2 regions of the Paenibacillus tundrae genome follow, and region 1 is predicted to be linked to the other one. Evidence: riboswitches for the same ligand, from Rfam matches in the RefSeq annotation. Region 1 holds a riboswitch; the other holds the start of a gene.
The links. Region 1 has a riboswitch for glycine ahead of sdaAB (L-serine ammonia-lyase, iron-sulfur-dependent subunit beta). Riboswitches for the same ligand answer to the same signal wherever they lie in the genome.

Region 1 (4,427 bases):
AGCAACATCCCGTCAACGTGCTAGGTCATTACTAACCGTAGAGGCAACATTAATGGTAAACCGTGGCGGCTGGAAGGCGACCTTCTTGGATCAAGCTCATGCAATTGCCGTCCAGAATTGGATGTATCAAGCTGCTCAGTACGCTGTACGCAGTAAGCCTAAGCCGTGACTAATCAACGAATAGGTACTTCTTCTTTCAATTAAAAGTCGAGGGGGAAACGACAGATGGAGAACAGCCAGGAGCGGATAGAGCAGCCTGGTAACAAGCCTGGTGGTTGGAAGCATGCTGGACTGTTATTGGGTGGGGTTGGCATATCTAATCTGGGTGATTTCATATACATTGTGGCTATCAACCTGATGGTGTTGAACATGACGCAATCTCCAGCGGCTGTAGCGGGATTATGGATCATCTCGCCAATCGCCTCAGTATGCACCAAGTTCTGGTCAGGCAGTGTTATTGATCGCTACGATCAACGCCAGTTGATGATTGGTGCGGATATTGTGCGGGCATTGCTGGTAGCCACACTTCCCTTATTTTCAAGTCTGTGGATGATGTATGCTGTAATGTTTCTAATTAGTATGTCATCCTCGATATTTGTACCCTCTTCCCAGGTGTACATTACTCGGCTTGTACCGGCTGAGCGGCGCAAGCGATTTAATTCGATGCAGGCACTCATTAGCTCGGGAGCTTTTATTACGGGGCCTGCTGTAGCTGGTGTATTATTGTTCTATTTATCCCCCGCAGTAGCGATCTACGTGAATAGTGTTTCGTTTGCCGTGTCCGCTCTGATTCTTATGCTGTTACCGAAACTGGGTATAGGTGAGCAGAGTGGTGGGAAGTCGAGATTGTCACCACGGATCATCGCTCAGGACTGGCAAGCTGTGCTGAGGTTTAGTCGCAAGAGCGGTTACGTTGTCGGGATATACGTCATATTTCAGATTGTTCTCGTCATTGGTATGTCGCTGGATGCACAGGAAGTTGTGTTTATTCGTCAGGTGATGAACTTGTCTGAATCTCAATATGGGGCATTGATGAGTGTTACCGGCATCGGTTATCTAGTCGGTTCGTTGCTTGTCACCCTGCTCGCCAAACATATTCCGATCCGTCATATGATGGGGATTGGCGTGCTTATGGTCTCGCTTGGTTATTTCCTATTTGCACGCTCGTTTTCCTTCGAGCTGGCAGCGTTCGCCTTTATCCTGCTTGGATTGTGTTCGGCACTTGCCAACACAGGTCTGGTCACCTTTTACCAAAATAATGTTCCAGTAGATCTCATGGGCAGGATGAGCAGTGTCATTGGACTGATGCTGAGCGCGCTTCAGGTAGCTTCTATTTTGATTGCAGGGGTAGTGGCAGAGTATCTATCTCTTCGTCTGGTGTATACGGTTGTCTCGGCAGCGATGATGTTAGTGGCACTTATTTTATGGATTACTAGTTTGCTTCCTTCAAGAAGTTCATATTATCAAGAGGCTGTGACAAAGAGTGCGACAATGAAGTAGGTTAGACTGAAGTTGAAGAACGAACGGCATAAGTGAGATAGCTCGACAAGAAAGAAAGAAAGTAAGTAAGTAAGTAAGTTGGAGCAGGGGTGTGTCGTATGGGGCGATTCAGAGAGAAGTTTGCCTGAATACCCGAACCTTAGGACACACCTGAACATACATAGAATTAACAACAGAGATGTAGATAAATGAGTAAGTTGAATACAACGATGTGACAAAAGTTCACAGTAGTTAACGCTTACATGTGGTGGAGAGACAACAAATCGTTAAGTTTATTGACATGAAACTTGCGGTCGATTACTCTTAATGAGTAAGATTATGTTTTCGTCGGATGACTAAATGTTTTATGATTTTAATACAGCGAATGATAACGAGCGGGAGAGACCTGTGCGAGCTGAGTAAGATGGCCTGCGATCAGGCACCGAAGGAGCAAGCTGCCTGCGCACCCGGCGCGGCGGTTAATCTCTCAGGTAAATGTACCATCGTTGGACGCAACTCTGGAGAGTGCGCATGATGCGCCACCCAAGGGGTATATGATTAAACAGCCTGGTACAGTATGTGTAAGAACAAGGCATGCACTGTATCGACTGAACGCTGTTGATCATGAAACTCTCAGGTATCGAGGACAGAGAGAGGGCTTAAGGCCTTCTTCTGTCCTTTTTTGATGTCATCATTCAGTAATAATGGAACATTATGGTTGAGTATCTGGATGGACATGACGAATACAAATGGAGGGTTTTTGGATGCGTTTTAAAGATGTTTTCTCAATTATTGGTCCGTCGATGACAGGACCTTCAAGTTCACATACGGCTGGAGCGGCGAGGCTCGGCAGAATAGCTCGTCAGTGGTTGGGTTGCACGCCAGAGCGCGCCCGGCTGACATTATACGGATCGTTTGCCGATACGTATCAAGGACATGGTACAGATCTTGCTCTCATTGGTGGATTGCTTGATTATGCGACAGACGATCCGCGAATACCAGATGCTGAAGAGTATGCAGAACAGGCGGGTATAGAGGTTGAGTTTTTCACAAGTGGCCTGCCTGCGCCCCATCCCAATACGGTCAAAATTGAGCTGTGGCACGGTGACCGTGAATGTTCATTGATCGGTGCGTCCATTGGCGGCGGCAGTGTATCGGTGCACGCGTTGAATGATTTTCGCGTCCAGATCAGCGGGGAGTTCCCAACATTGGTGTTGCGTCATGCTGACAAAGCAGGAGTGCTCGCATCTGTCACGTCTACGATTAGCTCCTCAGGCGTGAATATCGGCTATATGCAGGTAGACCGGAAAGCTCGGGATGGTGAAGCCTTGACTGCAATGGAGATGGATGGGGCACCAGACCCGGATATGTTAAGCCGTTTGAAGTTGCTGGATCATGTGCTGGATATTCGTGTAATAGATTTGAAGAAGGGAGTGAGTCCAGATGCGATTTAAGCATTTGCATGAACTGAATGCGATCTGCACGGCTGAATCCAAGACCATTGCTCAGTTGATGATTGAAGAACAAGTCCAAGAGACGAATACACCGGAAGCAGATGTTGTGCAGCAGATGTCGGAATATTATCAGGTGATGAAGGAAGCGGTTCATAAAGGGCTGAATGAAGATACGGTGTCCCGTAGTGGTCTGACTGGTGGAGACGGCAAGAGGATGGCGGAATACATTCGTAAAGGAGAGACTTGCTCAGGTGATGCTTCGGCACTTGCGATGGCGTATGCCCTGTGTGTCTCTGAAGTTAATGCATCCATGGGGCGAATTGTTGCTACCCCTACAGCGGGTTCGTGCGGCATTATTCCAGGTGTGTTCATCAGTTCCCAAGAGCGTTTTGGCTGGAGTGACGAGCACCTGGTCAACGGACTGTTCTGTGCTGGAGCGATCGGTTATGTAATTGCGAACAATTCGTTTATCTCCGGTGCTGAGGGTGGCTGTCAGGCTGAAGTGGGCTCTGCGATTGGTATGGCAGCGGGTGCTATGGTGGAGCTACGTGGAGGCACGCCAGAGCAGGTCGTTCATGCGGTTGGTTTGGCGTTAAAAAATACACTCGGTCTCATCTGCGATCCAGTCGCAGGTCTCGTCGAAATTCCTTGCATCGTCCGTAACGGACTAGGAGCCGTAACCGCTCTAGCGGCTGCTGATATGGCGCTTGCCGGAGTACGTAGCGCCATTCCGTCAGATGAAGTCATTGATGTCATGCTTGAAGTAGGTAGTGCTATGCCAAGCAGGCACCGGGAGACAGCTCAGGGGGGACTGGCTCAGACCCCGACAGGTCGGAAAATGATGGAGAAGCTTGCTAAACCGAAGGCAAAACGTGCACCGGAACCAGAGTTAGAAACAGACGGGGCAGCGGATTCTGCTTCAGAATAACATAGGAAGAGGCGCCTAGCAGCGTAGTAACCTTCTGCTGGCGCCTCTTTGGCGTACATGGGTTCGAAACGAAAAGCTGGCATAAGGGTAGTGTTGTACTGTGTCTAATTCGTACCGTGTGCCAATTGTAGCATCCGCCCCGTGCCGAGTGCTGACATCATGCAAGGCTTCTGGATGAAGCTTCGCCCGAACTCCATATTATTCCAGAGCCAGGCTTAACACCGCATATCCGTAGGCAGGAAGCTCGATCGCAAGTATGCCATCCTCTAACGCGATCCGGTGCTTCTCGCCAAACAGCTCATTCCAATCATCTGTTTCCGTCTCTAGCTCAACGATGGCAGTTTCTTCTGACCGATTGAACAAGATTAGAATGCGTTCTTCTTCATTCTGACGTTCCATGACAAGCTGGCTACCGCCTTCGCGTGCTTGTAGGAATCGAATGGTACCGTCTGCGCGTAGAGCGGGATGAGCGTGACGGAGTGCAATAAGTCTTTGATAAAAGTCGAACAGTTCGCGGTCTTGCTTCGTCTCGTCCCATTCCATACATTTGCGACAACCAGGGTCAT
Region 2 (4,427 bases), 2.1 Mb from region 1:
CCAGCAATGCTAGTTGCAGGGTATCAACGTTTGTTCCTTCAGGCAATTGAATGACGAACTCGTTAAACGTTGGTGCGTTGAAGGTTGCTTTTACACCAGGGATAGCTTTGAACACTTCGAGTGCATAATGACTCTTCTGCAAATTGAGATCGGCTACATCGATCATGCCCTGTCTTCCCAATGTGGACATGTACACGGATGCGCTGAGTGCAAGCAAGGCTTGGTTGGAACAAATGTTAGACGTCGCCTTTTCCCGGCGGATATGTTGTTCGCGTGCCTGAAGCGTTAATACGAAGCCGCGTTTGCCATTACGATCAGTCGTCTGACCTACGATTCGACCAGGAATACGGCGCATATGAGCCTGTGATACAGCAAAATATCCACATGTTGGCCCGCCCAGTGATGCGGCAATTCCCAAAGGTTGAGCGTCGCCGACAACAATGTCAGCCCCAAGCTTGCCAGGAGCTTCTAGCAGTCCAAGTGATATTGGATTGGCACTGACAACAAGTAGGCTTTTATGTGCATGAGCAAGGTCAGCTGCTTGTTGAATCGGTTCAATGGCACCGAAGAAGTTCGGGCTTTGAATCATGACTGCGGCTGTATCTTCTGAAATAGTAGCTTGTAAGGCATCCCAGTCGGTTACTCCGTTCTGATACCCGATCTCGACGATATCGAGACTTAGACCATGAGCATAGGCTTTCAATACTTGGCGTGCTTCCGGGTGGACGGTGCGGGATACGATCAATTGTTTACGGCGAGTAGCTGCTGCTGCCAAATTCCCTGCTTCTGCAAAAGCTGTCGCACCATCGTACATACTTGCATTGGCCACGGCCATGCCTGTTAATTCACAAATATATGATTGAAATTCAAATATAGCTTGAAGTTCGCCCTGACTAATTTCAGGCTGGTACGGTGTATATGCAGTATAGAATTCTGAACGGGAGATTACATGATTAATGACAGAAGGTATATGGTGGTCATAGATGCCTGCACCAAGAAAGCTTGCGTGTGTCTCGAAGTTGGCATTGGCTCCAGCTTGTTTGGACATATGACGTGTAAGAGCATATTCATCTAACCTAGAGGATACGGGAAGCTCGCCCTGATAACGAATCTCCTGCGGGATATCTCGGAAGAGATCTTCAATCGTGTCTACACCAACTGTTGCCAGCATAGCGCTCTGATCCTGCTCGGTCATAGGAATGTAACGGTGCTTGGTCATGCTTGATCAGCTCCTTGAGTAGGTGTCTTAGGCGTGCGTGTCCGTTTATGAAAAGGGGTCTTTACGACCTCGGCTTTTAGTTTTTTGCCACGAATCTCAATCTCCAGTGGCGTACCTAGCGCAGCATATTTGCTGTCAATGAGGGCTAACCCAAGATTCCGTTTCAGCGTAGGGGATTGTGTGCCTGTCGTTACTTCGCCAATCTGAACACCATCCGCGTAAAGAGGGTAATGGGGACGTGGAATTCCACGCTCCAGCACTTCGATACCGACTAATTTACGAGCAGGCCCATCATTTTTCTGCTGGGATAATACGTCGTGTCCGATAAAAGGCCCAGAATTCAGCTTCACAAACATACCAACCCCAGCTTCCAGCGGGGAGATCGTAGGTGATAATTCCTGTCCGTACAAAGGTAATTTTGCTTCAAAGCGTAGGGTGTCCCGTGCACCAAGCCCAGCCGGAACTAATCCGTGATCCTCCCCAGCATGCATCAATCCGTTCCATACCGTAGCTGCTTGATCTGCTGGAACATATAGTTCAAAGCCATCTTCGCCGGTATATCCGGTGCGGGATAACAGCAATTTTACACCGCAGACTTCCGCATTCTGTACAAAACGAAACGGCTCAATAGTAGCTACATTGATGTCCGTAACTTTTGTGAGAATATCAACAGACAATGGACCTTGCAGTGCTAGAAGGGCAGTCTGCTCAGAGTCATTTGTCATGGTTACCCCAGGAGCAAGATGTTCTACCAACCATGCCCAATCCTTATCGATGTTGGAGGCATTAACCACTAACATATAATGCTGTTCCTCTAGCTTATACACGAGCAGGTCATCCACCACACCGCCATCGGGATAACACATCAACGTATACTGTGCCTGACCGGGAACAAGTGCAGTTACGTCATTCGTGGTCATTTGCTGTAAAAAAGCCTCCGCTTGCTCACCCTGAACGGTGAATTCGCCCATATGGGATACATCAAACAGTCCAGCGCGTTCACGAACAGCCTCGTGTTCCTTCTGGATGCCACTAAATTGTACAGGCAGCTCCCAGCCGCCAAAGTCAATGCAACGTACACCTTCATACTGCTGATAGAGTGGAAAGAGTGGAGTTCTAAGTAAATCAGACATCGAATCACCTCTTCATTAGCCGTCAAGCGGCTGAATGTGTTGCATATGGATTATCATTGAAAGAACATGATCGTTATTAAAAATGGTATAAGTATGTTGATTAATGAATATTAGTCTTACTTAAAGCCGTACTTCTGAGATGCGTTATGCCGCACGGTCTGGTTCCTGATGTCATCTTTTTTTGGGAAAAAGGAAAAGGACAGGCCAAAGAACCGGCATGCCAGAAGCACGCTGTATTCTTAGGCTCTGTCCTTGGTACCTGAGAGTTACCCCGCCGCCAATGCAGCAGGTTTCCCCTTGGGTGATCGTAACGCCCTACCGGGCGGGTAGATGCTCTCCAGAGTTGCGTCCCGTAAAAGTCCTTTTGCCTGAGAGATTCACCGCCCGCTTGTCGGGTGGTTTACTCCTTCGGCGTTACCGCATGAACATCCAGATTCGGGTGTTTGGGTAATCTCTCCCTTTACATTCATCCGCGATATTGCACACAACGAAAACAGTTTTACTCCTTCCATTAATACGCGAATTGCATAGTAATGTCAAGAACAATGTCATCGGTTTTTAAATAAATACGAATATTAATGATTAAATATAAATTAATGTTCGGATAAATTAAAAGACTGCGCTTACTATTCCAATAATAACTAGTATATGTAAGTTCGTATTTTGATGAGCTTGTTTTTTAGTAGTGGAATACAAATAAATTGTGAGATATCTTGACATTTGAATCGAAAATATCATACGCTATGTTCTGGGAAAAAGGAATGGCTGAAGAACGCATGCACTCATTAATGAAAAGCGAGGCGGATATCGATGAGCGAATTGAAAAGTGATTTCCTGTACAGTGAAGAGCACGAATGGGTGCAGACCGTAGGGGAGGATACCGTACGTATTGGTATTACCGAGTTCGCGCAGCATCAGCTGGGTGACATTGTGTTTGTTGAATTGCCTGATCTTGAATCCAGTGTACAAGCCGAAGAGAGCATTGGTACGATTGAATCTGTCAAAACGGTGTCTGATTTGTTCTCACCGGTTAGCGGCTCCATTATTGCGATCAATGATGCATTACAAGATGCACCAGAGCTTGTAAATAGCTCTCCTTATGAAGAAGGTTGGATGATTGAGATCCGGGTAAATGGGGATTTGAGTGCAGCCTTATCTAAGCTCATGAACGCGGACGCTTATCGCAAACATACCGAGGATTAAACTTCGAATGTAATTGAACAGACCTATAATAAATATGAGCACCTTTTGTGGAACAAAGTAATCGCCTTTTGGGGAAGCTTTGAATCACGAGGGTGCTTTTTGTTGTGGTTTGCCGTGCTGAATAAGCATAGAAAGGATATTATTTCCTGATAAATGGATAGGTACTAAGTCCCTATTTTTGGTAAGGATAACTATAGTTTCAAAGGCAGAAAAGATGCCCATGATTGCCTATGGGACATGGAAGTTGATGGATGAACGTACAGCAATTGAATGACGTTATCTCATTTGGGGCTATCATCCTGAATTCACGGATTACAGTTGTTTCTCGTATTGAAGCGTCTATAATGACATATAAGCAAGGAACGACAGCATTCTTGAATTTAGAATTTAACAACATGTGGAGGTGTACAAGTCTATGAAAAATATCATTCAAAAAGTGTTGCTAGCTTCGATGGTTACGGCGGCTGTGTACCCGCTGGTTCCTGTCACTCTGAATCAAGCTTCTGCAAGTGACTACATTGGCACAGTTCCCCAACCTCAGTATTCAACGATTGCAACCTACACCATGGACAAAAGCACAGTAAAAGATTTAGCAGCGAACATGCGAGCTTTATCCAGTAACACAGCCATTCTGGCAGAAACGATTGCACCGATCATTGCGACCAAAATTTCACCTGTATTAGGGGGATATGTGTCGGCAGCGTCACTCGCAACAGCATTAAGCGTCAACTCACAATTGTCCACTGAGGTGTTATACGCAGCAGATCACAATATGAGAGTGAAGGTTGAGATCCAAGACCTGCCTTATCATACTTCATATTCAACACGGACAATCTTTACTGCTGTTAATTAACGATAAACTTAAATGAACA

Region 2: another riboswitch for glycine. It lies ahead of gcvT (glycine cleavage system aminomethyltransferase GcvT); the one in region 1 lies ahead of sdaAB (L-serine ammonia-lyase, iron-sulfur-dependent subunit beta).

The regions. Positions count from the first base shown of each region.
Region 1 is NZ_CP145605.1:481,558-485,984, forward strand. It holds gene V6W81_RS02260 (PH domain-containing protein) at 1-169, shown strand, start outside; gene V6W81_RS02265 (MFS transporter) at 226-1,500, shown strand; glycine riboswitch at 1,866-1,991, shown strand; glycine riboswitch at 1,996-2,131, shown strand; gene sdaAB (L-serine ammonia-lyase, iron-sulfur-dependent subunit beta) at 2,244-2,933, shown strand; gene sdaAA (L-serine ammonia-lyase, iron-sulfur-dependent, subunit alpha) at 2,923-3,861, shown strand; gene V6W81_RS02280 (alpha-glycosidase) at 4,060-4,427, opposite strand, start outside.
Region 2 is NZ_CP145605.1:4,958,664-4,963,090, reverse strand. It holds gene gcvPA (aminomethyl-transferring glycine dehydrogenase subunit GcvPA) at 1-1,219, opposite strand, end outside; gene gcvT (glycine cleavage system aminomethyltransferase GcvT) at 1,216-2,352, opposite strand; glycine riboswitch at 2,597-2,695, opposite strand; glycine riboswitch at 2,699-2,822, opposite strand; gene gcvH (glycine cleavage system protein GcvH) at 3,163-3,555, shown strand; gene V6W81_RS22290 (hypothetical protein) at 3,971-4,408, shown strand.